DNA from 2 places in the Chromobacterium sp. HL1 genome. Region 1 is predicted to be linked to the other one. Evidence: predicted binding sites of a transcription regulator. Region 1 holds the regulator's gene; the other holds the start of a gene.
The links. Region 1 encodes NrdR, which represses ribonucleotide reductase genes. Its sites were predicted from a motif close to AAANACNATATATNGTNTTT; they were not measured.

Region 1 (14,400 bases):
GCGATGCCGGCGGCGCGCAGCATGGCCAGGCCGCGGCCGGCCACTTCGTGGTAGGGGTCCACCATCGCCGCGGCCACCCGAGCCACGCCCTCGTCGATCAGACGCCGCGCGCACGGCGGGGTGCGGCCGTGGTGGCTGCACGGCTCCAGCGTGACGTAGGCGGTGGCGCCGCGCGGGGACAGGCCGCGCGCCAGACAGTCCTTGATCGCCTGGATTTCCGCGTGATCGCCGCCCACTTCCAGGGTGGCGCCCTCGCCGATCACCGCGCCGTCGCGCACCAGCACGCAGCCCACGCCCGGATTGGGCGCGGCGCGGCGGGTGGCCGCGGCGGCCAGCCGCAACGCGCGCTGCATGTGACGATGGTCATCGGCGGAATAATTCATGATTCATTGCTTCCATTCTTGAGCCAGCAGGCTGTACTGCCTGGCGTCGCAATAGCGGCCCTGCAACAACAAGTACTCGCGCAGCACGCCTTCGTAGCGGAAGCCCAGCCGCTCCGCCACCGCGCAGCTGCGATGATTGTCCGCCGCCGCGTCTATCGCCACCCGGTGCAGGCCCAAGGGGCCGAAGGCTTCGGCCAGCAACAGGCGCAGCGCCGCCTGCATCACGCCCTGCCCCACCTGGCGGCGGTCCAGCCAATAGCCGACGAAGGCGTGGCGGTTCAAATCGTCGATGGCGTGCAGATCGCAAACGCCGGCCAGCGCGCCGTCGCGCAATACCAGCCAAGTATAGGCCTTGCCGATCTGACGGCCGACGGCGGCGGATTCCAGAAAAGCGCGGGAGTCCGCCTCGGAGCGGGTCAGGGGCTCCCACGGCATCCACGGCCGCAGCGCATCGCGGTTGGCGTTGATCAGCGCGAACAGCGCCGGCGCGTCGGACAACTCCGGCGCGCGCAGCGAAACATTGGAAGGCAGGGGTTCTACCATGGAGGGCACCCGCGATGACGGAAGAATAGAGCAGTCTACTCCAGCCGCCCGCCGGTCGGTCAATGCGAAGACTTCTGGATTTCCTTGATGGCGTCGGAAAACTCGGACACATCCTGAAAGCTGCGGTACACCGAGGCGAAACGCACATAAGCCACTTTGTCCAGGCGCGCCAGTTCATTCATCACCATTTCGCCGATCTCGCGGCTGGAGACTTCGCGCTCGCCCAATTGCAGCAGCTTGTGACAGATGCGGTCTATCGCCTCGTCCACCAAGGCGGTGGGCACCGGGCGCTTGTGCAGCGCGCGCAGGAAGCTGGTGCGCACTTTCTCGATGTCGAATTCCGAACGGTGGCCGGCGGTTTTCACCACCTGCGGCATGCGCACGTCGGCGGTTTCAAAGGTCGTGAAACGCTTCTCGCACACCGGGCAGCGCCGCCGCCGCCGGATGCTGCTGCCGTCCTCACTGACGCGGGAGTCGATTACCTGAGTATCGGCATTGCCGCAGAACGCGCATTTCATGACTTAATCCTAAGGGTTCCAATGTAGGGATGTTATCAGCAATGCGCAGTCAAGTTAATGCCGCTATCGCCCGCCCATGAAAAAGACGCCCCTGGGGGCGTCTTTCAGCGGCCGAGACCAGCTTGGCTTATTTGGAGTACACCGGGAAACGATGGCACAGCGCGGTGGCTTGCTCGGCCACGCGGGCGATCAGCGCGTCGTCGTTCGGGTTGTCCAGCACGTCCGCCACCAGATTGGCCACCTGGATGGCTTCGGCTTCCTTGAAGCCGCGGGTGGTGATGGCCGGGGAGCCGATGCGGATGCCGGAGGTCACGAACGGGGTTTCCGGGTCGTTCGGAATCGCGTTCTTGTTCACGGTGATGTGGGCGCGGCCCAGCAGCGCGTCGGCCGCCTTGCCGGTCAGGCCCTTGGCGCGCAGGTCCACCAGGAACACATGGCTCTCGGTGCGGCCGGATACGATGCGCACGCCGCGCTCGCCCAGGGTCTTGGCCATGATGGCGGCGTTCTTCAGCACTTGTTCCTGATACACCTTGAACTCGGGCAGCAGCGCTTCCTTGAAGGCCACGGCCTTGGCGGCGATCACGTGCTCCAGCGGGCCGCCTTGCAGGGTCGGGAACACATTGCTGTTGATGCTCTTCTCGAACTCGGCCTTGGCCAGGATGATGCCGCCGCGCGGACCGCGCAGGGTCTTGTGGGTGGTCGAGGTCACGAAGTCGGCGAACGGCACCGGGTTCGGGTAAACGCCGGCGGCGATCAGACCGGCGTAATGCGCCATGTCCACCATGAAGTAAGCGCCGCATTTCTTGGCGATCTGACCCATGCGCTCGAAGTCGAAACGCAGCGCGTAAGCGGAAGCGCCGCCGATGATCAGCTTGGGCTTGGTTTCCATCGCTACGCGTTCCATGTCGTCGTAGTCGATTTCTTCCTTGTCGTTCAGACCGTAGGCGACGATGTTGAACATCTTGCCGGACAGGTTGGCCGGGGAGCCGTGGGTCAGGTGACCGCCGTGGCCCAGGTTCATGCCCATCACGGTGTCGCCCGGCTTCAGGATGGAGAAGTACACCGCCTGGTTGGCCTGGCTGCCGGAGTGCGGCTGCACGTTGGCGTATTCCGCGCCGAACAGCTGCTTGACGCGGTCGATGGCGAGCTGTTCCACCACGTCCACGTGTTCGCAACCGCCGTAGAAGCGCTTGCCCGGGTAGCCTTCGGCGTACTTATTGGTCAGTTGGGAGCCCTGGGCTTCCATCACCGCGGGGCTGGTATAGTTTTCCGAGGCGATCAACTCGATGTGATCTTCCTGGCGTTGGCACTCGGCTGCAATCGCAGCGGCAAGTTCTGGATCAAATGTGGCAATCGTCTGGTCAGCAGCGAACATCTTTGACTCATCCATCAAAGGGTTAACGATGCGGGCATTCTACACGAAATGCCGGAGCGAAATCCTTAACGTGAAGCAATTGTCGCGGGGGAAAATCCGCCCCGCCGCGCGTTCAAGGCAGGGTGTAATCGAAGTCGTAAAAATGCTCGCCGGCGGTGATGGTGATGCGCAGGCAGCCGCTGATGCCGCTCAGTTCCTCGGTTCCGGAATCCGGCGTCACCATGATGGCTTGCTCGGCAGTTCCGCGCGTCATCGTGGCGCTGTGCTGCAGCACAAAGCCGCCCTTGCGGCCGTGCAGGCTGCCCTGCACCCGCTCCATGGCGACATAGCCGGCCGAACCCGGCTCCGCGCTGCGAAAGCTCAGCATCTCGCCCTGGCTGACCGCGTCCAGGTCGCCATGGAAACGCTTGTCCAGCGACAGGCGGCCAAGACCGCTGGAGGCGGCGGCCTCGCTCAATGGCTCCGGGGCGAGCTTGACGTCGAAACGGCCGCTGGCGATGGCTTTCATCATGTCTCCTCAAGGTTGCGCCGCCGCGAGCGCGGCAAGCCATCGTCATGATAGCGCAGCCGCTCCGGCTTGCGCTCGCCGATAAGCCGCGTCCCATCCATAGGCGCGCGCCTTCCCGAACCAGGGCCTTTGATTAAGGAAAGAGGGCAACAGCCCCCTTTCTGTCATTCCCGGCTATCCACCAGAATCAGCTCGGCGTCTTCGCTGGCGACGATGCGCAACAGCGCTTCATCCTTAATCGCTGCGCCGTCGCGGGCTTGCAGCGCCACGCCGTTGACTTCCGCCAGGCCGCGGGCCAACACCAGGTAGCCGCGGCGCTCCGCGCCCAGCGGATAGTCCGCGCTTTCGCCGGCTTTGAGGGTGGCGCCCAACACGCGGGCGTCGGCGCGGATGGGCAAGGCCTGATCGTCGCCATCCATGCCGCTGGCCAGCGCGACGAAGGCGCCGGAGCGGTCCGCCTTGGGAAAGGGCTTGCTGCCCCAGGACGGGTCCCCGCCGCGCCGCTCCGGCATGATCCAGATCTGGAAGATGTGGGTGTCGACGGCTTCCAGATTGTATTCAGAATGCACGATGCCGCGGCCGGCGCTCATCACTTGCACGTCGCCGGCCTCGGTGCGGCCCTGGTTGCCCAGATTGTCGCGGTGGCTGATCGCGCCTTCGCGGACATAGGTGACGATTTCCATGTCCGCGTGCGGATGCGGCGGGAAGCCGGTGCCCGGCGCGATGACGTCGTCGTTCCACACTCGCAGCGCGCCCCAGTGCATGCGTGCCGGGTCGTGGTATTCGGCAAAGGAGAAATGGTGCTTGGCGTCCAGCCAGCCATGATGGGCGCCGCCCAAGGCGGCGAAGGGACGATGCTCGATCATATGGTCCTCCGATATTGTGGCGAGGCGCCGCCTGCGCGGCGACGCGTCCGATGCAGCCACTATACGCAGCGGGCCAGGGGCTGATAAGCCGAGGGATCGAATAGCATTCTTTCCATTTTTGATGCAATCAATGCGCCATACTGATTTTTAAACGCTAAAATTGGAATCAATCTATCCAACTCCTGCCTATTTATGAAACGACTGCCCGATCTGGAAGCCTGGGCGATTTTCGCCAAGGTGGCGGAATGCGGCTCCTTCGCGCGCGCCGCCGCGGAGCTGACGCTGTCCCAGGCCACGGTGTCCAAGGCGATTTCCCGCCTGGAAGCCCGGATGAAAACCATGCTGTTGCACCGCAGCTCGCGGCGGCTGTCCTTGACCGAGGCCGGCCACGCCGCGCTGGAGCGGGCCAGCCGCATCCTGGCGGAAGGCGAGGCGGTGGAGGCGGACATCGCCGAGCAATCCTCCAGCTTGCGCGGGCCGGTGCGGGTGACTGCGCCGATGTCTTTCGGGCTGTCTCATTTGGCGCCGCTGCTGCCGGAGTTCATGGCGCGGCATCCGGAAGTGGAGCTGGATTTCCATTTCAGCGACGAGCAAGTGGACCTGGTGGCCAAGCGCCTGGACCTGGCGCTGCGCATCGCCTCGCTGGCCGACTCCAGCCTGCTGGCGCGTCGCCTGTGCGCGGTGCGCATCCTGCTGGTGGGCTCGCCGGCGTATTTTGCGCGCCACGGCCGGCCCAGCCATCCCCGCGAGCTGTCCGCGCATCGCGCGCTGTTGTACAGCAACGCGCCCGGCGGCGAGTTCTGGCGCTTTCGCCACGCGGAGCAAGGCGAATTCGCGCTGGAAATGCCTACGTCGCTGCGGGTCAACAACGCCGAGGCGCTGACGCCGGCGCTGCGCGCCGGCCTGGGCCTGGCCTTGCAGCCGGAGTTTCTGGCCTGGCGGGACTTGCAGGCCGGCGAGCTGGAAACCGTGATGATGGATTGGCAGGTGGACCCGATCGCGCTCTACATCCTGACGCCGCCGGGCCGCAGCCGGCCGGCGCGGGTGCAGGCCTTGATCGACTACCTGGCGGCGCGGCTGGCCGTCGCGCCGTGGGCGGATTGCCGTTAGCGGCTAACGATAAGCGCAATGGCAAAGCCCCGCTCGAGGCGGGGCGTGATCACCGGACAAGGCGGGACGAGGCTTACAAATCGTCGGCGGTGAAGAACAGCGGCACGCCGTCCTTGCTGTCCGGATGCAGCTCCGCCAGCACATGCACTTCGCGCACATGGCATTCCGCCATCAGTTCACGGAAGCTTTCCTCGATCAGCGGCACAGTGTCCAGCGCCGCCAGCGGCCAGACGAAGGCTTCCCAATTGCGTTCGTCGCCTTCGGCGGACAGGGTGATGTGCAATTCGCCGTTGTCGTGGGCGGACAGGATGGCCACCGGCTCCTTGTTCAGTTCGCGCAGTCTGCGGATCTGGCTGCTGGCGAACACCTGCATCGCCACCTCGAAGCGAGCGTAGTTGCCGGCCACCATCGCCTGCATCGCCGGCATCGGCGGGCGGGCGATGGGGAAGAGCGTCACGCCGTCGGCCTTCAATTGCTCGCCCAGGAATTTCATCAGCGGCATGCCCCAAGCGCCCACCGCGCCGCCCAGGCGCAGCGGCGGCTCGGCGCCTTCCGGCTGGATCGCGACGCCCAGCAGGTAGCGCAGGAACACGCCCTCTTCCTTCACCGTGACCGGCGCCGGCTGTTGCGGCAGCAGCGCGCGCGCATGGGCCGGATCGCGGTTCAGCTTATAGAGCTGGGCGGAGTCCAGCCCCACCACGCTGTCCGGGTGCAGCAGCGCGCCGCCCAGGGCGACGTCGGCGTCGGCGGCGAACACGCCGTGCTCGCGCAGCAATTGGTTCAGGCCGGCCACATCTGCGATCTCGCCCGGCAGCGTGGTCTGGTTCTTGCTGCCGGCCACCAGCACCAGCGGCATGGCGAAGACGATGGCGCGGCCGCCGCCGGTGTTTTCCACCGCGTCGCGCAGCGCGTCCCACACCAGTTGATAGCATTGCTGAGACGGCACCATGGCCAGCGCCACCGAGATGGACAGCAGTTCGCCGCGCGCCAGCATCTCGGCCATCGCGTCGCGCACCGCGGAGAACCACATTTCCCGATCGGACTCGGTCTTGGCGTTCAACGCCGACTGGGCGTTGTGGATCAGCATATTGGTCAGCGCCACTTGCGGGTGGTACTGGCGCGGATCGGGAAGGGTGTGGCGTACGGCGTCCATGAAGGGGAATCCTGCGGCAATCGGAAAACCGCTATTTTGGCACAGCTGCGACAGCCATGGTGCGCCGCGACAGCGACGGCCTCGGCCGCGATGTACCAGATGCGCGACAGAAAATTATAATTTCACACATTTGCGAAAAACAACATGTTGACACTCGATACCGCAATCTGGATAATTCGTTCTCGTTGAGATGCAGCAATTGCTTCTTGATAGTTTCTCCTCTATTTCTCCTTTGTAGACTTGGCGCGGACCTAACGGTACCGCGCATTTTTTTTGCCTTTTTCCGGCGACGCCCCATGCTAAGCAAACGCTAAGCTTCTGTTAAATCAATAGAATTATTAAAATCCATGTAGCTAGGGAACTTGCCTGCCGGCACCGATCAGTGTCTCCGTTTTCTTCTTCACCCCCATCTCGCCCCTGCCCCGCCCCAGCCGAATCTTAGTCCCAAGCAATGCCATTTAGATTTAAACAGACCAAGTATATGATTAATGGCATTAGAACGGATTTCGTTTGTGAAAATTTAGGAAAACAAGCGGGAAGGAACTGTTGGATTCGAAAACAAATGAACAAGACTAAGACGCCGCCGAAAACCAGGAGGCTGGGGAGAGACGGGGCCGCGCCAGTGGAAAGCGGCGGCGGACGAATGAGGAGCAGATGGTTGCTGCGCCCCAAAAAACAATGGGCCGCGCGGCAAAAAACCGCACGGCCCGAATCCTATCCGGAAACCGGTTAAGGAAATATGACAAATATCAACGGCGTTCGACTTGCGTCACGTCGCGCACCGCGCCGGTGTCGGCGCTGGTGGTCATCGCCGCGTAGGCGCGCAAGGCCGGGCTGACCACGCGGTCGCGGCCCAGCGGTTTCCAGGCGTCGCGGCCCTTGGCTTCCATCGCCGTGCGCCGCGCCGCCAGCGTTTCATCGCTGATCGCCAGACGGATGGAGCGGCCGGGGATGTCGATCTCGATGCGGTCGCCCTCTTCCACCAGGCCGATGGCGCCGCCCTCGGCCGCTTCCGGCGACACATGGCCGATGGACAGACCAGAGGTGCCGCCGGAGAAGCGGCCGTCGGTCAGCAAGGCGCACTCCTTGCCCAGGCCCTTGGATTTCAGATAGCTGGTGGGATAGAGCATTTCCTGCATGCCCGGGCCGCCCTTGGGGCCTTCGTAGCGGATCACCACCACGTCGCCGGCCACGATGCGGTCGGCCAGGATGGCCTCCACCGCCGCGTCCTGGCTTTCGAAGATGCGGGCGCGGCCGTTGAATTTGAGGATGGAGTCGTCGACGCCGGCGGTTTTGACGATGCAGCCGCGCTCGGCGATATTGCCGGACAGCACGGCCAGGCCGCCGTCCTGGGAATAAGCGTGCTCGCGGTCGCGGATGCAGCCCTCGGCGCGGTCGTCGTCCACCGTCGGGTAACGCATGGACTGCGAGAAGGCGATGGTGGTGGGCACGCCGCCCGGCGCCGCGCGGTAGAAGCGCCGCGCTTCGCTGTCTTCGCCGTGGCGGCAGATGTCCCAGGCTTCCAGCGCTTCGCCCAGCGTGGCGCTGTGCACGGTGGGCACTTCGCGGCGGATCAGGCCGGCGCGGTCCAGCTCGGCCAGGATGGCCACCACGCCGCCGGCGCGGTGCACGTCTTCCATATGGTATTTCTGGGTGGCCGGCGCCACCTTGGCCAGACACGGCACCGAGCGCGAAATGCGGTCGATGTCCGCCATCTTGAAGTCCACGCCGGCTTCCTGCGCCGCCGCCAGCAGGTGCAGCACGGTATTGGTGGAGCCGCCCATGGCCACGTCCAGGCTCATCGCGTTCTCGAACGCGGCCTTGGAGGCGATGGCGCGCGGCAGCAAGCTGGCGTCGTCCTGTTCGTAATGGCGCTTGGTGATATCCACGATCAGACGGCCGGCGCGCAGGAACAATTCCTTGCGGTCCGCGTGCGTGGCCACCAGGCTGCCGTTGCCGGGCAGGGACAGGCCCAAGGCCTCGGTCAGGCAGTTCATGGAGTTGGCGGTGAACATGCCGGAGCAGGAGCCGCAGGTGGGACAGGCGGAGCGCTCCACGCGCTCGACGTCCTCGTTGGACACCGCGCTGTTGGCGGCTTCCACCATCGCGTCCACCAGGTCCAGCTTGCGGATGTCGTTGCCCCACTGCACCTTGCCGGCTTCCATCGGGCCGCCGGAGACGAACACCACCGGGATGTTCAGGCGCATCGCCGCCATCAGCATGCCGGGGGTGATCTTGTCGCAGTTGGAGATGCACACCAGCGCGTCGGCGCAGTGGGCGTTGACCATGTATTCCACGCTGTCGGCGATCAGGTCGCGGCTGGGCAGGCTGTAGAGCATGCCGCCGTGGCCCATGGCGATGCCGTCGTCGATGGCGATGGTGTTGAATTCCTTGGCCACGCCGCCGGCGCGTTCGATTTCCCGCGCCACCAGTTGACCCATATTGTGCAGGTGCACGTGCCCGGGCACGAACTGGGTGAAGCTGTTGGCGATGGCGATGATGGGTTTGCCGAAGTCGTCGTCCTTCATGCCGGTGGCGCGCCATAGAGCGCGGGCACCCGCCATATTGCGGCCGGCGGTGGAAGTGCGGGAGCGGTATTGGGGCATTGCTGATTCCTTAATTTCTACATGAGGGGAAAGGCGCTCCGGGCCTGGCCTGCTTTAAGGCCGGGCCGCCTGGCTCCGGGTGCCGGGGAGCTCAAGGCAAAAATGCGTCGGGCGGCGGGTGGGCCGCGCGACGCGTGGGAACGCTTTCCCATATAATCCGTCCACATTCTTTTACCGCAAACGCACACGGCTGACAAATGATCATTCATCCGCAGTTCGACCCCGTGGCCATCCAGCTGGGCCCGTTGGCCATTCATTGGTACGGCCTGATGTACTTGCTGGGCTTCGCCAGCTTCCTGATCCTGGGCAACTACCGCATCAAGCGCGGCCACGCTTTCCTCACCTCCAAACTGCTGGACGATCTGCTGATGTACGGCGCCGTCGGCGTGGTGCTGGGCGGCCGCCTGGGCGAGGTGCTGTTCTACCAGCCCGGCTATTATTTTAGTCATCCGCTGGAGATTCTGATGGTGTGGAAAGGCGGCATGTCCTTCCACGGCGGTTTCATCGGCGTGCTGATCGGTGTGGCGCTGTTTGCGCGCAAGCACGGCCGCAGCTTCTGGGAAGTCACCGACTTCATCGCGCCGCTGGTGCCGCTGGGCCTGGCCGCCGGCCGCATCGGCAACTTCATCAACGGCGAGCTGTGGGGCCGGGTGGCCGATCCCCAACTGCCGTGGGCGATGCTGTTTCCGCAGGCCAAGATGGACGATCTGATCCAGGCGCAGCAATCGTCCGACCTGATGGTAACCCTGCTCAACTACGGCGGCCTGCCGCGTCATCCGTCGCAGCTGTACGAGTTCGCGCTGGAAGGCCTGGCGCTGTTCGCGCTGCTGTGGTGCTTCAGCGCCAAGACCCGCGCGCGCGGCCAGGTGTCGGCGCTGTTCCTGATCGGCTACGGCCTGGCGCGCTTCGGCAGCGAATACTTCCGCACTCCGGACGCCGGCATCTTCGGCCAGTCCGACGTGATCAGCATGGGCCAGTGGCTGAGCCTGCCGATGATCGTGATCGGCCTGGCGCTGTTCTACCTGTTCGGCAAGCGCAAGGCGGCCTGAGCCGGGCTAGGCTAGAATGCTTGCTATACGCGGCGGTTTTTAGTCCGCCGCTTCAAGGCCAGTCTTAATGACTGGCCTTTTTGAATCGCCGGCCCGCCGGCGCCAGCCCTTGCGGCTTTTCGTCCGCAATAGAGGAAAACACTGCCATGACCGCCATCAAACTGACGCTGGCCGGCGCGCTGCTGGCCGCCGCCGCCCTGACCAACGCAGCCCCGACCGTGCTCAAGGTCTCCGCCATCCCGGACGAGTCCCCCACCGAGCTGCAGCGCAAGTTCGCGCCGCTCGGCCAATACCTGGAAAAAGAGCTGGGCATCCCGGTGCAGTTCGTGCCGGTGTCGGACTACGCCGGCGTGGTCACCGCGCTGACCTCGGACAAGCTGGACATGGCCTGGCTGGGCGGCTTCACCTATGTGCAGGCCAGCCAGCGCGGCAAGGTGGTGCCGCTGGTGCAGCGCGAGGAGGACAGCAAGTTCACCTCCACCTTCATCACCAGCGGCCCGGCCAAGAGCCTGAAGGAGCTGAAGGGCGACAGCTTCGCCTTCGGTTCCGCCTCCTCCACCTCCGGCCACCTGATGCCGCGCTATTTCATGCAGAAGGACGGCCTCAAGCCGGAAAGCTTCTTCAAGAACGTCGCCTATTCCGGTGCTCACGACGCCACCGTGGCCTGGGTGGCCGCCGGCAAGGTGGAGGCCGGCGTGTTGAACAGCTCGGTGTGGCAGAAGCTGGTGGAAAGCAAGAAGGTGGATACCGCCAAGGTGCGCGTGATCGCCACCACCCCGGCCTACTACGACTACAACTGGACGGTGCGCGGCAGCATGGACAAGGGCTTGCAGGACAAGATCCGCCAGGCCTTCCTCAAGCTGGACGCCAAGAACCCGGATCAGAAAGCCGTGCTGGATCTGCAACGCGCCAGCCGCTTCATCCCCACCAAGCCGGACAACTATAAGGGCATCGAAGCCGCCGCCGCGGCCGCCGGGCTGCTGAAATGAGCCTGGAGCTGCGTGGCGTCGGCCTGAGCCTGGACGGCGCCGTCATCCTGCGCGGCATCGATCTGCAGCTTGCCGCCGGCGAGCAGGCGGCCCTGATCGGCCCGTCCGGCGCCGGCAAAAGCACCCTGCTCTTGCTGGCCAACACCGGCCTGCGCCCGGACTGCGGCGCGGTCCGGCTGCTGGACGCCGATCCCTGGCGCTTGCCGCGCCGCGCCTTGCGCGCGCTGCGCGCGCGCATAGGCAGCGTCTACCAGACGCCGCCGCTGCCGCCGCGCCAGCGCGTGATCCACGCGGTGGCCGCCGGCCGGCTGGGCCAGGGCGGCGAACTGGCGGCCTTGCGCCGCCTGCTGTGGCCGGACGACGCCGCCGGCGTCGCCGCCGAGCTGGAACGGCTGGGTCTGGCCGACAAACTATGGCAGCGCTGCGATCAGCTGTCCGGCGGACAGCGTCAGCGCGTCGGCATCGCCCGCGCGCTGTACCAGCGGCCAGACCTGATGCTGGCCGACGAGCCGGTGTCGGCGCTGGACCCCAAGCTGGCCAACGACAGCATACGCCTGCTGTGCGAGGACGCCCGCGCCCGCCGCGCCACCCTGCTGGCCAGCCTTCACTCGGTACAGCTGGCGCTGGCGCATTTCCCGCGCATCATCGGCCTGCGCGACGGCGCCGTCGCCTTCGATCTGCCGCGCGAGCAAGTCCATACCCAGCTGCTGGCCGAGCTCTACGCCGGCGAGATGCCCGAGACCGCGGCAGAGCCGGCAGCGCCCGCCGCGCTCAGAGGCCTGCAATGCTGAGACCCGCGCCGCGCGACCCGGCCGCCCGCACGCGGCTGGGCTGGCTGCTGCTGACCCTGGCCTTGCTGCTGCCGACGCTGCCGCTGACCCAGTTCACGCTGAGCACTCTGTTCAACGGCGACACCTGGCTCAGCCTGGCGCGTTTCGCCGCCGGCTTTCTGCCGCCGGCCCACGACGGTGATTTTCTGAAAGAAGTGGCCAAGGAAACCGCCACCACGCTGGCGGTGGCCAGCGCCGGCCTGTGCCTGGCCATGCTGCTGGGCGCGCCGCTGGCCTTCGCCACCAGCCGCGCGCTGGACGATCACCAGCTCACCGCGGTCCGGCCGCGCCGCACCGTCCTGGCCGCGCAAAGCCTGCTGCGCGGGCTGATGGTGTGGCTGCGCGGCGTGCCGGACATCGTCTGGGCGCTGCTCTTCGTCCGCGCCGCCGGCCTGGGCAGTCTGCCGGCGGTGCTGGCCTTGGGCCTGGCCTACGGCGGCATGCTGGGCAAGGTTTACGCGGAGATCCTGGAATCCCAGCCGCGCGCGCCGGCCCAGGCGCTGGCAGCGGCCGGGGCCAGCCGCTGGCAACGGCTGTGCTGGGCGCTGTGGCCTCAGGCCCTGCCGGAATTGATCAGCTACAGCGTTTACCGCTGGGAATGCGCGATCCGCGCATCGGCGGTGATGGGCTTCGTCGGCGCCGGCGGCATCGGCCAATTGCTGGACAGCAGCCTGAAAATGCTCAACGGCGGCGAGGTCGGCGCCCTGCTCCTGGTATTCCTGCTGCTGGTGGGCTTGAGCGAGGGCGTCAGCCGCTGGTCGCGGCGCGCGCTGGAGCGCGACGGCGGCGGACGCCGCCTATTGCTGGCCGGCGGCGCGCTGACCGCGTTCAGCCTGTGCTGGCTGTGGCCGGATTGGCGCGCCAACGGCTTTGATTGGCGCGGCCTGCCGCGCTTCGCCATGGAATTCCTGCCGCCGGACCTCTCCGCCCCAAACTTGCGGCCATTGGGACAAGGCGTGGTGGAAACCTTGGCGATGTCGGCGCTGGGCACGGTGCTGGCCGCCTTGCTGGCCATGCCGCTGGCGCTGCCGGCCGCCGGCCGGCTGGGCACAGCCGCCAAGCGCGCGACGCGGCTGTTGCTGAATATGCTGCGCGGCATTCCGGATCTGCTGTGGGCGGCGCTGGCGGTATTGGCGCTGGGCCTGGGGCCGGCCGCCGGGGTGCTGGCGCTGGCGCTGCACACCGCCGGCGTGCTGGGCCGTCTGTTCGCGGAAACGCTGGAAAACGCGCCGCCGCAAGCGGAACAGGCGCTGCTCAACGCCGGCGCGGGCCGCATCGCCGCCTTCTGCTACGGGCCGCTGCCCATGGTGGCCAGCCAATGGCTGGCCTATACGCTGTACCGCTGGGAAAACAATATCCGCATCGCCACCGTGCTCGGCATCGTCGGCGCCGGCGGCCTGGGCCAGCAGCTGTATCTGGCGCTGTCGCTGTTCCAACAACAAGCCGCCTCGGCCGTCATCCTGGCGATGGTGGCGCTGTCCTGGGGCGTGGAACAGCTGAGCCGCGCGCTGCGCCGGCGCATGGGCTGAAACGAGGACGGGGCGGCAAGCCTAAGCCTGCCGCCCCGTCGTCTAGCGCCCTCACCCCACGTCTATCGAGCTTCCCTGCACGCGGCCAGGCCGCAGAGAAACATCGCCAGCGCGGCGAAAGCCAGCCCCTTGGCCAAGACGAACGGCCACGCCGCCGAACCGGCGTCCGCCAACGCCATGCCCAGCAAAGCCACCGCGCAAGCGGCCGCGGCCATGCACAAGGAGCCGAGATACCACCCTTTCTTGCTCATCACGTTTCTCCTCTTCCCACACATCGAATCTTCTTATTGTTCCAGCCTGCCTCGCCAGGCGACGTCCACGAACATCGCCCGTTCAGATTGCCAGCCATGGCCGGCTGCCGCAATAGGGCGTCTCCCCCAAGCCCGCCAAGGGGCGGACGGCGACGTCTCAGCCCTCCTGCTCCGCCGGCGCGGCGGGCAGCGTTTTTTGCTTCAAGTACAACAAGGCTTCGCGGATACGGTCGCGGAAAGCCGTTTTCTCTTCCAGCCACTGTAACGGCCGACCAACGGCGATGTCGACGAAGAAGGGCACCGGCAGCCATTGACCGCGCCCCATCGCCCGGCCCAGGCCGTGCAGATAGACCGGCACCACCGGCACCTCGGGGAAATCCCGGCTCAGATACCAGATGCCGGACTTGATCTCGGACAGCACCTCGGGCTCGCCGCGCGAGCCTTCCGGAAACAGGATCAGGATGCGGCCCTGGCGCAGCGCCTCGCGGCAGCCTTCCAGCGGGTCCAGACCCTTGGCCACGCCCCCGCGCACCACCGGGATGATGCCCACCACCTGGGTGGCGAACCAGGCGAACAGGCGGTTCTTCAGGAAGTAATCCGCCGCCGCCGCCGGCTGCACCTCGGGGATGCGGCCCAGCGGAAACAGGCTGTACAGCGCCAGGATGTCCAGGTGGCTGTTGTGGTTGGCCA
Region 2 (14,400 bases), 1.0 Mb from region 1:
ATTGGAATAACTGCACATCTTGATGATATTTCCTCTTTTAGAGAGGAGTTTGAAAAATACTGTCATACAATTGTTGAGGCTCAACGAGGAAGTGGAGCATGGAAGAGTAAAATCAGTAGTGCATTATCCTATGCATTTAAAGCCCGTGTAGATCGTTCTGGTGCTGACTCTAAAATCTATGCGCTTACAATTCATGGGATTAGAACTTTTGGTGGTTGGCAGAATAGGTTGAAAATAATAGCCGAGCGGACTAGTTCGTCAATTGAGGTTGGCTCATACAAATATGGGTATTTTTCTATTGTCGCATTTTGTATTCCTTTCTTACGGTGGGTTGAGGTGCGTAGATTGACTGCGCATTTGAAAAGACTTTTTTCAGAACATTCAGATAAGCAATTTGTTTTTTATTCTCATAGCTTTGGAACCTATCTTTTAGCAAAATCTTTATGTGCCGTGCTACAGGAGGGATGGGTTCCAAAAATTGCGACTATTGTTTTTAGTGGTAGCGTTTTAAAATCAAATTACAGCTTGAGGCCTATTTTAGCTAAAACTAATGCTAGGATCGTTAATGAGTGTGGCGACTCTGACTACGTGCTTTGGGTAAATGAAGCGATTGTTCCTTTTGTCGGCATGGCAGGAAAAACAGGGTTCTATGGCGTCAACGATGATAGACTTATAAACAGGTTTTTCAATGGTGGTCATAGTCTTTATTTTACGTCAGATGGGTTTATGGAAAGATATTGGATTCCACTATTGGATCGGGACTCTAATATCGAGTCGGTTGACGTGAGAAGTGATGGTTTTTTGCATTATGAATTATTTGAAAAAATTATATCGCTGATCGGTTTTTTTAAAGAAGCATTGATTGCATTGTTTCTGGCTTGGTTTTTCATCGGCTCATTTATGTAGTGCTGATATAGCTAATTTGTAGAAATTCAGACCTGATCTGACAGTCTCCCGTTTTGACGGCGCCTGGCTGTCAGATCAATTCAAGTTGTCTATCTTCTCCCTCCATTCCCGTTTGCCATCAATAAAGGTTTGTACAGGCGTGCGGCCGCAGCACATCTTGCCTTGGTGGGTGCGTTCCTGATTGTAGTAGACCAACCAAGCATCCAGATCGGCCTGTAGCTCGTCAAGTTCCAGATAGAGCTTCTTGCGGAATGCCACCTGGTAAAACTCCTGCAAGATCGTTTTGTGGAAGCGCTCGCAGATCCCGTTTGTCTGCGGATGCCGCGCACGGGTCTTGGTGTGCTCGATATCATTCACCGCCAAATACAGCTGGTAATCATGGGTTTCCGGCTTGCCGCAATACTCGGTTCCGCGATCTGTCAGCATACGCAATACCCCCATTCCATGCTCGGCAAAGAACGGCAACACCCTATCATTGAGCAGATCCGCCGCGGTGATCGGCGTTTTGGTGGTGTAGAGCTTGGCAAACGCCACCTTGCTGTAGGTATCGACAAAGGTTTGCTGGTAAATCCGCCCGACACCTTTGATCGTGCCCACATAGAAGGTGTCCTGCGAGCCTAGATAGCCCGGATGCGCTGTTTCAATCTCGCCATGCGCGACATCATCTTCTTGTTTGCGCTCCAGTGCCGCGATCTGCGCATCGGTGAGCACGATGGCTTGTTCAGCTACCAGATGTTCCAGAGCGCGTAGCCGCTGTTTGAACGATGCCAGGTCATGTCGCAGCCAGACTGAGCGCACACCGGAAGGGGAAACGAACACGCCGCGCTGGCGCAGTTCGTTGCTGACCCGCACTTGCCCGTGCGCAGGCTGTTCCGTTGCATAGGCAACTACGGTCGCCTCTATGGCGTCGTCTACGCGATTCTTGGGATTGGGTTTGCGACGATTGGCATCGAACAACGCCTCGACGCCGCCATCAGCCACTGCGTTCTGGTAGCGGTAAAAGGTATCTCGGGACAGGCCCATCACCTTGCAGGCCTTGGAGACGTTGCCTAGCTCAGCGGCCAGGTTCAACAGGCCGATCTTGTGTTTGATGATGTTCTGGTTGAGACTTGTCATGGGGTTACTCCTGCACTTGCGCGCTGTCTTGATGAAGATTCGCACCTCTATCAAAACGGGTAACCCCACCTATCGGCAAGGCCTGACTGTCAGATCAAATCGGAACTTCTACAGTGAAAGGACTAGTTAAAACCTCATTCAGCTAGAGGGGTAAGTTATTTAAACCATTTGTGAGATTATTCTTCTTTCGACTCATTTGAATTTTTAACTTTCTCCCATTCGAGACCCAAACCTTTAAATTTCTGTGCATATGGAATGACAGTCAACGCTAGAGCCCCACCAAAAAGAGAGATACGCTCAGCTGTCAACAAGCTTATCCCGAAAAATTCTTTTAGCACAAAGTCAGAAGTTGCCAGTATACAAAAAATGATCGAGGCACTCCAGCAAACTATCCTGAATTTATCACCAACGTCCGCTTGACGAAGCCTAAGATTTGCCTTTCTGTCTGCGGACTCTTTTGCTGACAGAGCTTCAAATGAAGGAAATAAACCATGGTCAATGATATTTATTTTTCCTTTGTCGTCAAAGGAGTTAAGAAGAAAATGGGAAGCATCGTTACTGGATGGTGATACAATATAAACAGGAATGCAATCAGCTCCCACAGCCTTTCGGTAGTCACACATATTTCGATAAATTAATGCCCCTTCTTCAATATTAGATTCTTTAACCTCAATTATTGCTATGTGTTCGTTATTTTTCGGGTCTATTAGGGCAAAGCTCGGCCTGTAGCACCTCATGCTTTGCACCGGGTGAGTGGCGGGTTGATAGATTATTGAGTTTTTTGGATACCCAATGGATATAAGGTATTCAAAAAATTGTTTTTCTAAATTTCGATCATAATTCATATAATTTGAGCCAAAGGTAAGTTTTAAATTTTGATGTGCTGGCTTTGTTTGAGTGAAATTTGATGAATTTGACTTGTGGATCGGTCTTTTGATGACTCCTCTGATTTTTTGGCAAAAACCAGCTTCTGACTGATAGTAGTTATATTAACACAAGAGTATGAACGACCGCGTTGGTCAATAAGTCGTAATCAGTGCTCGCATTAGCCCGCGGCTGTTTTGTATGTTGCCACCTTGTCACCCTAAGGAAAAGGCCCTGCATTGCAGGGCCTTTTCCTTAGGGTGACAAGTAGCATTTCAAACTTTGACTACTAAATTTCAACCTTTCCGATTTCTGACATTTCAAATCAATCCCAGCTCAATGCCCCGCCAGTCTGGTATTCGGTGACTCGGGTCTCAAAGAAGTTCTTCTCTTTCTTCAAGTCGATCATCTCGCTCATCCACGGGAAGGGGTTGTTCACGCCGGGGTAGAGCTGGTCCAGGCCAATCTGCTGCATGCGGCGGTTGGCGATGAAGCGCAGGTATTCCTTGAACATGCTGGCGTTCAGGCCCAGCACGCCGCGCGGCATGGTGTCTTCGGCGTAAGCGTATTCCAGTTCCACCGCGTGCTTGAACAGTTCGGTGATCTCGGCCTTGAAGCTTTCGGTCCAGATTTCCGGCTGTTCCAGCTTGATGGTGTTGATCAGGTCGATGCCGAAATTGCAGTGCATGGACTCGTCGCGCAGGATGTATTGGTACTGTTCCGCGGCGCCGGTCATCTTGTTCTGGCGGCCCAGCGCCAGGATTTGCACAAAGCCGACGTAGAAGAACAGGCCTTCCATGATGCAGGCAAACACGATCAGGGATTTGAGCAGCTTCTGGTCGTTTTCCAGCGTGCCGGTCTTGAAGGCCGGGTCGCACAGTACGTCGATGAAGGGGATCAGGAATTCATCTTTGTCGCGGATGGATTTGATTTCGTTGTAGGCGTTGAAGACTTCGCCTTCGTCCAGGCCCAGGCTTTCCACGATGTATTGGTAGGCGTGGGTGTGGATGGCTTCGTCAAAGGCTTGGCGCAGCAGGAACTGGCGGCATTCCGGGCTGGTGATCTGGCGGTAGGTGCCCAGCACGATGTTGTTGGCGGCCAGGGAGTCCGCGGTCACGAAGAAGCCGAGGTTGCGCTTGACGATGCGCATTTCGTCTTCGGTCAGTTGGCCGGTTTTCCACTGTTCGATGTCGCGCTGCATGTTCACTTCTTGCGGCATCCAGTGGTTGGCGCATTGGGCCAGGTATTTTTCCCATGCCCATTTGTGTTTGAAGGGCACGAGTTGGTTGACGTCGGTGGTGCCGTTGATCACTTTTTTGTCCACCACGTTGACGCGGCCGGCGGCGTTGGCGCCCGCGGAAGGGGCGGCCGGTTTGGTTTCGATGGTGTCGTCAAAGTTCAGCATTAAGGGCTCCTGTCTGGATTTACTCCGCGTCCGGCGCGGTGATTTGGGGCGGCAGCGGCTGCTTGTCGCCAGCCAGGCTGGGGCTGAGCGGCAGGCTGCTTTTGCGCAGTATTTGTATCTGGCGCGGCGCGGCGGCGATTGCCGGCACCGGGTCCAGGTCCACGTGCAGGCTGCCCAGTTTGCGGTAGCCTGCGTCTTTGCCATTTTCGCCATGGCGGGCGATACAGAATGCGGTGGCGCTCATGAGCGGCGTCCTTTCAGAAGCGCAGCTGTTGGCTGAGGCGGTGGATCAGCTGGCGTTCGCTGCTTTCCTCCTGCTCCACCTGGCTGCCGCGCGGCTGCCGCAGCTTCAGCAGCTGGCGGTATTGCCGGTTGGCTTGTTCTATGTCTTGCTTGAGCAGCTCTATTTGCTGCTGCAGTTCTTCCGGCTGGCAGTACACCACCAGCGCGTCCGCTTCCACCCAGGCTTTGCGCCACACTTTCTGGCGCGGCAGGCGGCGGGCTTCGTTGAACAGGTCCTTCCATTCGCAGGGCGGGGCCTGGTTCAGCGTCAGGTACATATTGAACAGCACAAACTGCTTGTCTGGGTTGTGGGTTCTTTGTTCGCAAAACCCGTTGATCCGGATGTTTTCAAACGTTTGCATCTGACCTCCTGCTGAAGCCTGGCTTGTGGCGGCGGGGCCGTGGGCCTCGTCTTCCTGGAACCCGCTCAACACCCGCCGCTCTTGCTTGCTTGGCCTTGAGCTGTTTCCGTCCGCCCGCATCGCGGGCCGGCGGCGTTTCCATCCCGAAGCCGCCTGAGGGCAAGCGGCTTGAGGCTGGGCGCTACTTACTGCTGCGGCGCGTCCTGGTACTGGACCAGGCCGTAAATCTTCCACTGGCCGTCCACCCGTTTCAGGTGGTAGCCGGTGCAGTATTCCCAGGCCGGCTGGTCCTGGCGCTGCACAATCCAACGCACGCGGGCGCTGGCGGCGTCTTCGCCAAAATTCAGCACGCTGTCCAGCTGGTGGCTGGCGCTGAGAAAGCCCTGGCTGCGGTACCACGCCAGCAAGGCGGTGGTGGTGTCGCGCAGCGATGCCATGTCTTCCCAGCTGCTCAGGTCTCCCTGGTGGATGGCGGTGAAGGGCACGGTGAAGTGCGCGGTCACTTGGGGCACATCCAGCTGGCTGTAGCCAACGGCGTAGCTGTTGAAAAATTCCTCTATGTTCATCCGGTTTCCCCTGGTTTTGTGTGTGTGCGGCTTCCCTTGCCCTTACGGTCTGGCGCGGGTTGTTGCTGCGTTCCCCATTGGCCAGCCGTCTGGACGGGCAGGCGGCTGGCCAATGGGTGGGGCGGCCGGATTACGGGGCCATGTCACAGCCGGCTGCGGGCAGAGGGCTGTGAGATGGAGCCTGGCCGGGGCCAGGCTGGATGTTTCTGAGGAAGGCTGGCTAGGGGCCGCTTCCATCAGAAGTCGCCAAAGTCGTGCTAGCTGGTGTGACACTCTCTCGAGCAATGGACACAACCGTTTGACTGCGGATAGACCGCTCGTGCAGCTATGACTGCGCTTCTGCAGCCTGCATGCTCACCCAGCGGGTGACGGTTGGCCGGAAGTGGCAAATGGTGGCAGTTCTGAGTGTGGACCTCATGGTCGCCATTTTGCTGCTTCTGACGGTTTACATAGTACGTAGCCATGTGTTGCTCCTTTCGCGAAGGTGTTCAGAACAAAATCAACATTGCTGCAACTACTTCTACTGCCATTGCTCATTGTTTTTACTAAGAGTGCTTCACCTAACCTTTCTTGGTTGGAGGGCTCAGCAGGCCTGAGCCCTCCATGTACAACTCTTTACTGGCAGCTCTCGCAATCCGGGTTGTCGATGCTGCAGAACTTGGCGTCGGTGGCCGGGGTGTTGTCCACCATGGCTTCCGGAGCCGCGGCCGCTTGGCCGTGGCTGTTGGACACCGCGTTCAGCTCGCCGCCGCGGCCGGTGGATTTCTCGGCGCTGGTGGCGGCCAGGGTGCGCAGGTAGTAGGTGGTTTTCAGGCCGCGCAACCAGGCGTGCTTGTACAGTTCGTCCAGTTTCTTGCCGGAAGCGCCCGCCATGTATAGGTTCAGGGACTGGGCCTGGTCGATCCACTTCTGGCGGCGGGAGGCCGCTTCCACCAGCCAGCGCGGGTCCAGTTCAAAGGCGGTGGCGTAGATGGCTTTCAGCTCGGCCGGCACGCGGTCGATCTGGCCCAGGCTGCCGTCAAAGTATTTGAGGTCGGCCACCATCACTTCGTCCCACAGGCCGGCGGCTTTCAGATCGCGCACCAGGTATTCGTTGGTGACGGTGAATTCGCCGGACAGGTTGGATTTGACGAACAGGTTCTGGTAGGTCGGCTCAATGCTCGCCGATACGCCGATGATGTTGGCGATGGTGGCGGTGGGCGCGATGGCCAGGCAGTTGCTGTTGCGCATGCCGTGGGTTTTCACGCGTTCACGCAGCGCGTTCCAGTCCATGCGTTCGCTGCGGTCCACTTCCAGGAAGCCGCCGCGTTCGGCCGCCAGCAGGTTGATGCTGTCGTGCGGCAGGATGCCGCGGTCCCACAGGCTGCCCTTGTAGGACGGGTAGCGGCCGCGTTCTTCCGCCAGTTCGGTGGACGCCCAGTAAGCGTAGTAGGCCACCATTTCCATGGATTCGTCGGCAAACTCCACCGCGGCGTCGGAGCCGTAGGCCACGCGCTTCTGGTGCAGGCAGTCCTGGAAGCCCATGATGCCCATGCCCACCGGACGGTGTTTCAGGTTGGAGTTGCGCGCCTTCTTCACCGGGTAGAAGTTGATGTCGATCACGTTGTCCAGCATGCGCAGGGCGATGCGGATGGTGCGCTGCAGCTTTTCGGAGTCCAGGCCGCCGTCCGCCTTCAGGTGGGCGGACAGGTTGACGGAACCCAGGTTGCAGACTGCGATTTCGTCCTCATTGGTGTTGAGGGTGATCTCGGTGCAAAGGTTGGAGCTGTGCACCACGCCCATGTGCTGCTGCGGGCTGCGGATGTTGCACGGGTCCTTGAAGGTCATCCAAGGGTGGCCGGTTTCAAACAGCATGGTCAGCATTTTGCGCCACAGGGACAGCGCCGGGATGCGCTTGTACACCTTGAGCTCGCCGCGCTCGCCCATGGCTTCGTATTCTTTGTAGCGCTTCTCGAAGGCGGCGCCGTACAGGTCGTGCAGGTCCGGGGCTTCGGACGGGGACAGCAGGGCCCAGTCCGCGCCTTCCATCACGCGCTTCATGAACAGGTCCGGAATCCAGTTGGCGGTGTTCATGTCGTGGGTGCGGCGGCGGTCGTCGCCGGTGTTCTTGCGCAGCTCCAGGAATTCTTCAATGTCCGCGTGCCAGGTTTCCAGGTAGGCGCAGACGGCGCCTTTGCGCTTGCCGCCCTGGTTCACCGCCACGGCGGTGTCGTTGACCACTTTCAGGAACGGCACCACGCCTTGGGATTTGCCGTTGGTGCCCTTGATGTGGGAGCCCATGGCGCGCACGGAGGTCCAGTCATTGCCCAGGCCGCCGGCAAACTTGGACAGCAGGGCGTTTTCCTTGATGCCTTCGTAGATGCCGTCCAGGTCGTCGGCAATGGTGGTCAGGTAGCAGCTGGACAGCTGGCTGCGACGGGTGCCGGAGTTGAACAGGGTGGGGGTGGACGACATGAAGTCGAAGCTGGACAGCACGTTGTAGAACTCGATGGCGCGCTCTTCGCGGTTCACTTCGTTCAGCGCCAGGCCCATGGCCACGCGCATGTAGAAGGCCTGCGGCATTTCGATGCGGTTGCCGTCCACGTGCAGGAAGTAGCGGTCAAACAGGGTTTGCAGGCCCAGGTAGCCAAATTTCAGGTCGCGGTTGGCGTCCAGCGCGGCGCCCATTTTTTTCAGGTCGTATTCGCCCAGTTTTTCATCCAGCAGTTCGGCGTCGATGCCGTTCTTGATGAAGGTGGGGAAGTACAGCGCGTACTGCTTGGCCATTTCTTCCTGGCTGACGGCTTCGCCCAGGATTTCCAGGCGGATGTTGTTCAGCAGCAGGCGGGCGGTCACGTAATCGTAAGCCGGGTCCTGCTCAATCATGGAGCGGGCGGCCAGGATGGCGGATTTGTTGACTTCGTCTTCGCTGACGCCGTCGTAGATGTTCTTCAGGGTTTCGCTCAGGATGGCGTCGATATCGATGCCGGCCAGGTTCTGGCTGGCGGATTCGATGGTGGCGCGCAGGCGGGCGATGTCCAGCGGCAGCTTGCGGCCGTCTTTGCGCACCACGTTGATCTGCACCTGGGTCAGCGCTTCGCCGCGGGCGGCGCGCTCTTGGGCGCGCTGTTCGCGGTACAGCACGTAGGCGCGGGCTACATCATGCTCGCCAAAGCGCATCAGAGACAGTTCCACTTGGTCCTGGATGTCTTCAATGTGGATGGCGCCGCCTTCCGGCTTGCGGCGCATCAGGGCGCTGGCCACTTGTTCGCTCAGCTGGGCGACTTTTTCGCGCAGGCTGGCGGAGGTGGCGCCTTGATGGCCCATGACGGCCAGGAAGGCTTTGGTCATGGCGATGGAGATCTTGACGGGCTCGAACGGCACCACCGCACCGTTGCGACGGATGGTTTTGTACTGGCTGAAATCGGCCTTGGGCGCGGCTGCGCGGCCGAGTTCTGCGGCGGTCTGCCCTTCAAAGGTGGTCAATTGCATGTAGCCCTCGATAAGGTGGGTGGTTGCGTCCTTCCGTTGCTGCGTTTCCCGAGGGGCAGGCCGGCTGTGGACAAATCTGTTGAAAAGCTGTGCGCGAGCTGTGGGTAAACACAATATGTATTGTTTGTAGCTCGCGGAACACCCAAATTCTAGTGTTGAGTATGGGGCAGTACAAGTCTTGACAGCGGAAGATTTAATGGCTGTTTTGGCGCGGACGAGGGGCGAAAGCCCGTGGTTGTTGGCTTTGCGGGGCCTGAGATTTTTTTTTGGCCGGCCGACACATTTCATTCTGTAGGCAGGAAACCTTGCTGAAACAAGCCGCAGCGGGGAGGGCGGCGCGGGCCACTAGATGTTGTGGATTTGCATCAGGGCGCGGACGGCGTCGCGCGGGCGGAAATTGGTGCGTAATTGGTGTGTTGGGTTTTTGGCCTGTCCGACCGCGCGGTCAATAAAAAGCCCCGCATGCGGCGGGGCCATGGGGCGGGCGTCTTAGAACCTGTTTACGATCTGCTGCGCGTCGGCGATACGGCGTTGAAACCGGATTCGAAATGCTCATGTACCGTATGTACACTCCGCTTTCTCAGCCGTTTTCGCCTTGTCTCGCTCTAGCTCGCGAGATCGTAAACACGCTCTGTAGATCGTAAACAGGTTCTTACTCCAGCCAGATCAGGCTGGCCATGCGTCCGGTCTGGCCATCGCGGCGGTAGGAGAAGAAGCGAGCTCGATCTATCACCGTGCATTCTTCGCCGCCGTAGATCTGTTCCACGCCGGCGGCGTTCAGGCGCTGACGCGCCAGCGCGTAGATGTCGGCCAGGAATTTGCCGTCGCCGATATCGCTGAAGGCGGCCGCGGCGGCGGGGTCGCGTTCCATGAAGGCGGCGCGCACTTCCGCGCCCACTTCAAAGGCGTCCGGGCCGATGGCGGGGCCCAGCCAGGCCATCAGCCGCGCCGGGCGTTCCTGGCAGGCGGCCACGGCGGCTTCTATCACGCCTTCGCACAAGCCGCGCCAGCCGGCGTGGGCGGCGGCCACCACCGTGCCTTCGCTATTGCACAGCAGGAGCGGCAGGCAGTCCGCGGTCATCACCGCGCACACCGCGCCGCTTTGGCGGCTGAAGCTGGCGTCGGCGTCCGGCGGCTGGGCGCCCACCTCGGCCGCGTTCAGCACCGTCACGCCGTGGACCTGGTTCAGCCAGACCGGCTCCGCCGGCAGTTGCTGGCGCAGCAGCGCGCGGTTGGCGGCTACAGCGGCCGGGTCGTCGCCCACGTGCTGGCCCAGGTTCAGGCTGTGGAAGGGCGCGGCGCTGACGCCGCCGTTGCGGGTGGTGATCAGGGTGCGCACATTGGGCGGCGCCGGCCAGTCGGCCTCCAGCCAGTCCGGCGCTTGTTCGGCGGGCCGTTCAACGGACATAGATCACCTCCACGTCGCCGTCGTCTTCATCGTCCTCTTCGTCCCAGTCCTCGTCTTCCGGCTCGTCCTGCAATTGCGGCAGCGGCGCGGCGTCGGCGGTGTCGCCGTCTCCGCGCAGCACGTCCAGCAGGTGGCGCAGGTCGTCCGGCAGCGGGGCTTTCCAGTTGCGTTCCTCGCCGCTGGCCGGGTGCACCAGGGTCAGGGAGTAAGCGTGCAGCGCCTGGCGGCCCAGCGTCTTCACCACGGCGGCCACGCCTTCGTCCATCTTGTGGCGCAGGTTGCCGTAGACCGGATCGCCGGCCAGCGGGTGGTTGGCCTCGCGCATGTGCACGCGGATCTGGTGGGTGCGGCCGGTTTCCAGCTTGCATTCAATGTAGGAGTGGCTGGCGAAGCGTTCCAGCACCCGCACATGGGTGATGGCCTGTTTGCCGCCAAACTTCAGCACGGCCATTTTCAGGCGGTTGTGCGGATCGCGGCCCATCTGGGTTTCTATGGTGCCGTCAAACGGCACGTTGCCGTCGGCGATGGCGCGGTAGATGCGCTTGACGGTGCGCGCCTGCAACTGGCGCACCAGCTCGGTCTGGGCCGGCAGCGTCTTGGCCACCACCATCAGGCCGCTCGTGTCCTTGTCCAGGCGGTGCACAATGCCGGCGCGCGGCACCTGGGCCAGCGCCGGGCAATGGTGGAGCAGGCCGTTGAGCAGGGTGCCGCTCCAGTTGCCGGAGGCGGGGTGGACCACCAAACCGGCCGGTTTGTTGATCACCAGGATATGATCGTCTTCAAAGATGATGGGCAGGTCCATGGCTTCCGCCTGGAAGGCCATCTCCTCGTTGCTGCGCATCAGGGTGACGTCCAGCTTTTCGCCGCCCAGCACTTTGGTCTTGGGCGCGGCGGGTTTGCCGTCCAGCAGCACATGGCCGTCCTTGATCCATTGCGTCAGCCGGCTGCGCGAGTATTCCGGCATCAATTTCGCCAGCGCGGCGTCCAGCCGTTCGCCGCACAGCGACAGCGGAACATCAAGTTGTTGTGTAGCGGATACCTCGTTTTCCGAGATGTCGCTATAATCGTCCGGGTCAAAGTAAGGATCAGTCATGAAAAGATACGTTGTCGCTGCAATGTTGGTGATGGGGCTTGCCGGTTGTGCAACCACGGAAACCTACGATGAGACTCGCGGCTGGACCGTGGAAAAGCTGTATTCGGAAGCGCATGATGAGTTGAACAGCGGCAATTATACCCGCGCTGTCAAGCTCTACGAAACGCTGGAAGCGCGTTTCCCTTACGGGCGCTACGCCCAGCAGGCGCAGATGGACCTGGCTTACACCCATTACAAGGATAATGAGCCGGAGCAGGCCATCGCCTCCGCCGACCGTTTCATCAAGCTTCATCCCACCCATCCAAACCTGGACTACATCTATTATCTGAAAGGCTTGGTGTTTTACAACGATGATTCCGGGCTGCTGGCCAAATGGGCCGGTCAGGACATGAGCGAGCGCGATCCGCGCGCCGCGCGCGAGGCTTTCGCGGCCTTCCGCGAGCTGGTGACGCGCTTCCCCAACAGCATTTACAAGGAAGACGCCTCCAAGAAGATGGAGCGGCTGCTGGACGCGCTGGGCGGCAACGAGATGCACGTGGCCCGTTATTACATGAAGCGCGGCGCTTACCTGGCGGCGGCCAACCGCGCCCAGGGCGTGGTGAAGAGTTACGCCAACACCAAGTATCCGGAAGAGGCGTTGGGCATCATGGTGGCGGCTTACGACAAGCTGTCCATGCCGCAGCTGCGCGACGACGCCAAGCGCGTGTTGGCGCTGAACTACCCCAATAGCGAATACCTGAAAGAAGGCTGGTCCATCGAGGACATGCCGTGGTGGAAGCTGTGGAAGTAAGCCGACCTTAAATGGTTTGAAAGCCCCCGGAATCCGGGGGCTTTTTGTTTGATGTCGCGCAGGCGCAGCGGGGCAAGGGTTTGAGGGCAATGCCTGCGGGATGATATGGTTTCGCCCTTTAAGCTGATAATCATAATTAGTCATGTCCAAAACCTTCGCCTCCCTATTGGGGCTGGCCGTCTTGTGCGCGCCGCTTGCCGCCGCCGCAAAACCAGACTTCGTCCTATTGAAGGCGCGTTACCCGGAAAAGCTGTCCTACGACGGCTCGGCGCAGTTGCTGAGCGCCGGCGGCGGCGAACTGAACGATTCCGCCATGGGTTTGATCGACGCGCTCAAGCTGCGTTTTCCCTGGCATGAGCTGTGGGCGCTGCGTTCGGCCAATGGCCTGAGCTTGCGTCAGGGGCGCGCGGAGGCGGTCCTGCCTTTGCCCAAGGGCGGTTATTTCACCGCCAGCTATGTGGCGATGTCGCGAGACGGCCTGACCTTGGCTTTTGGAAGCGGCCGGGACGGCAAGCTGGAGGCGGTGCGCTGGCGGCACGGCGGGACGTTGGAAACGCTGGTGCCTGCCGGCCAGGCCTGGCTGTCCGGCGTCACCGACATCAGCGCCGACGGCCGCACGGTGATTGGCTGGCTGCTGAGCGATAAAGGAGCCATGCCGCGCGGCTTCCAATGGGTGGAGGGCAAGGGCTTCAGCTTGTTGCCGGAGCCCATGAGCCTGCCGCTGGCGCTGAGCGCGGATGGGGCCGTAACGGCCGGCATCGCCCTGCGCGGCGATCTGGACACGCTGCGGCGGATGCGGCGCATGCAAGATTTCATGAACGAAAGCCCGCTGATGAGGGATGGCGCGGCGACTCAGCTGCATGTTTCCGGCGTCCATCTGGGGCGCGGCGATGTGGCCGGCTACTTCAAGCATGCCGACACCGGCGTGTGGCACGGCTTTGTCTGGAACTCGGACGAGGGCAAGCCAAGCCGGCGCGAGCCCTTGCCGTGGCCGGTAGAGGCGGAAGGCAAGATGGATGGCGCGCAGCGCGACGCTCAGGTGTTGGCCTGGGCCGGCATGAGCGGCGCAGACGGGAAGATCTTCACGGAAAGCGACGCCGTGCGTTGGCGTGGGGGCGAGGGCGTCAGCGTGATCCGCGCCAAGTCGGTGTTGGAAGGCTTGTCCGCGGACGGGCGCACGGTTTTTGTGTCCTTTGACCGGGAAAACGACCATAGGCGCGCCTTCGTGCAAATCTCGCCGGAGGGCGAGGCGGATCTGGAGGCGGCGGTGCGCGGGGAAACCCGCAAGGAGAGCCTGGGGATGTTCTTGCGTTCGGTTTCCGAGGATGGCCGCCGCGTATGGCTGAGCGCGTCCGCTACGGACGGAGAACACCCGCTGCGCTTGGAAAACGGCAAGCTGGCGCCGTTCTCGCCGGTGATCGGCGATCTGACGCTGACCGCTTATAGTCAGGACGGCCGCGTGGTGGCGGGCATCTCCACCCAGCCGGAGCAGGGCGGCTACGCCACTTTGCGCTGGCATTTTGGCGCGCCCAAGACGCAGCGCCTGTTCTGCCCGGGCGAGGAGCGGAGCAGCAGCCACATTGTCATGTCCGGGGACGGCAAGGTGGTGGCGGCGGGGCAGGATACGCATACCTGCCTGTTCGGGCCTTTGGATTAAATGACAAGGCCCCGCGGAAGCGGGGCCTTGGAGAACGGGTTCCGGCGCTTGCCGGTGGGCTTAAATCGCCTGTTCGTTGGTTTCGCCGGTGCGGATGCGCACCACTTGCTCCACCGGGGTGACGAAGATCTTGCCGTCGCCTATCTTGCCGGTGCGGGCGGTGGCGACGATGGTTTCGATGGCGCGCTCCACCAGGTCGTCCGGCAGGATCACTTCCACTTTCACCTTGGGTAAAAAGTCCACCACGTATTCGGCGCCGCGATAGAGCTCGGTATGGCCCTTCTGGCGGCCAAAGCCCTTGACCTCGGTGACGGTCAGGCCGTTGATGCCCAGCTCGGACAGGGCCTCGCGCACCTCGTCCAGTTTGAACGGCTTGATCACGGCTTCAACCTTTTTCATGCTGGAAGCTCCTTGCTGATGAGATGAAATGCTGTCTAAATGCGGATTATTTTATTAAGCGGCGGACATCCGGGCAATTAG

Region 2: a site for NrdR is predicted at 9,079-9,098, ahead of AB1Z25_RS11695 (ribonucleoside-diphosphate reductase subunit alpha). Genes of this name have one in related genera too.

The regions. Positions count from the first base shown of each region.
Region 1 covers NZ_CP162399.1:3,605,700-3,620,099, forward strand. The annotation lists gene ribD (bifunctional diaminohydroxyphosphoribosylaminopyrimidine deaminase/5-amino-6-(5-phosphoribosylamino)uracil reductase RibD) at 1-383, opposite strand, end outside; gene AB1Z25_RS16375 (GNAT family N-acetyltransferase) at 387-926, opposite strand; gene nrdR (transcriptional regulator NrdR) at 986-1,444, opposite strand; gene glyA (serine hydroxymethyltransferase) at 1,572-2,819, opposite strand; gene AB1Z25_RS16390 (DUF3224 domain-containing protein) at 2,932-3,327, opposite strand; gene AB1Z25_RS16395 (pirin family protein) at 3,492-4,193, opposite strand; gene AB1Z25_RS16400 (LysR family transcriptional regulator) at 4,386-5,303, shown strand; gene AB1Z25_RS16405 (hypothetical protein) at 5,377-6,456, opposite strand; gene ilvD (dihydroxy-acid dehydratase) at 7,206-9,062, opposite strand; gene lgt (prolipoprotein diacylglyceryl transferase) at 9,260-10,111, shown strand; gene AB1Z25_RS16420 (putative selenate ABC transporter substrate-binding protein) at 10,258-11,100, shown strand; gene AB1Z25_RS16425 (phosphonate ABC transporter ATP-binding protein) at 11,097-11,891, shown strand; gene phnE (phosphonate ABC transporter, permease protein PhnE) at 11,885-13,459, shown strand; gene AB1Z25_RS16435 (hypothetical protein) at 13,522-13,710, opposite strand; gene AB1Z25_RS16440 (lysophospholipid acyltransferase family protein) at 13,868-14,400, opposite strand, start outside.
Region 2 covers NZ_CP162399.1:2,578,183-2,592,582, reverse strand. The annotation lists gene AB1Z25_RS11730 (response regulator) at 1-906, shown strand, start outside; gene AB1Z25_RS11725 (IS481 family transposase) at 982-2,022, opposite strand; gene AB1Z25_RS11720 (hypothetical protein) at 2,199-2,867, opposite strand; gene AB1Z25_RS11715 (ribonucleotide-diphosphate reductase subunit beta) at 3,212-4,291, opposite strand; gene AB1Z25_RS11710 (hypothetical protein) at 4,311-4,535, opposite strand; gene AB1Z25_RS11705 (hypothetical protein) at 4,549-4,935, opposite strand; gene AB1Z25_RS11700 (hypothetical protein) at 5,121-5,501, opposite strand; gene AB1Z25_RS11695 (ribonucleoside-diphosphate reductase subunit alpha) at 6,117-8,972, opposite strand; gene pgeF (peptidoglycan editing factor PgeF) at 9,625-10,380, opposite strand; gene rluD (23S rRNA pseudouridine(1911/1915/1917) synthase RluD) at 10,370-11,473, opposite strand; gene AB1Z25_RS11680 (outer membrane protein assembly factor BamD) at 11,472-12,263, shown strand; gene AB1Z25_RS11675 (hypothetical protein) at 12,406-13,920, shown strand; gene AB1Z25_RS11670 (P-II family nitrogen regulator) at 13,981-14,319, opposite strand.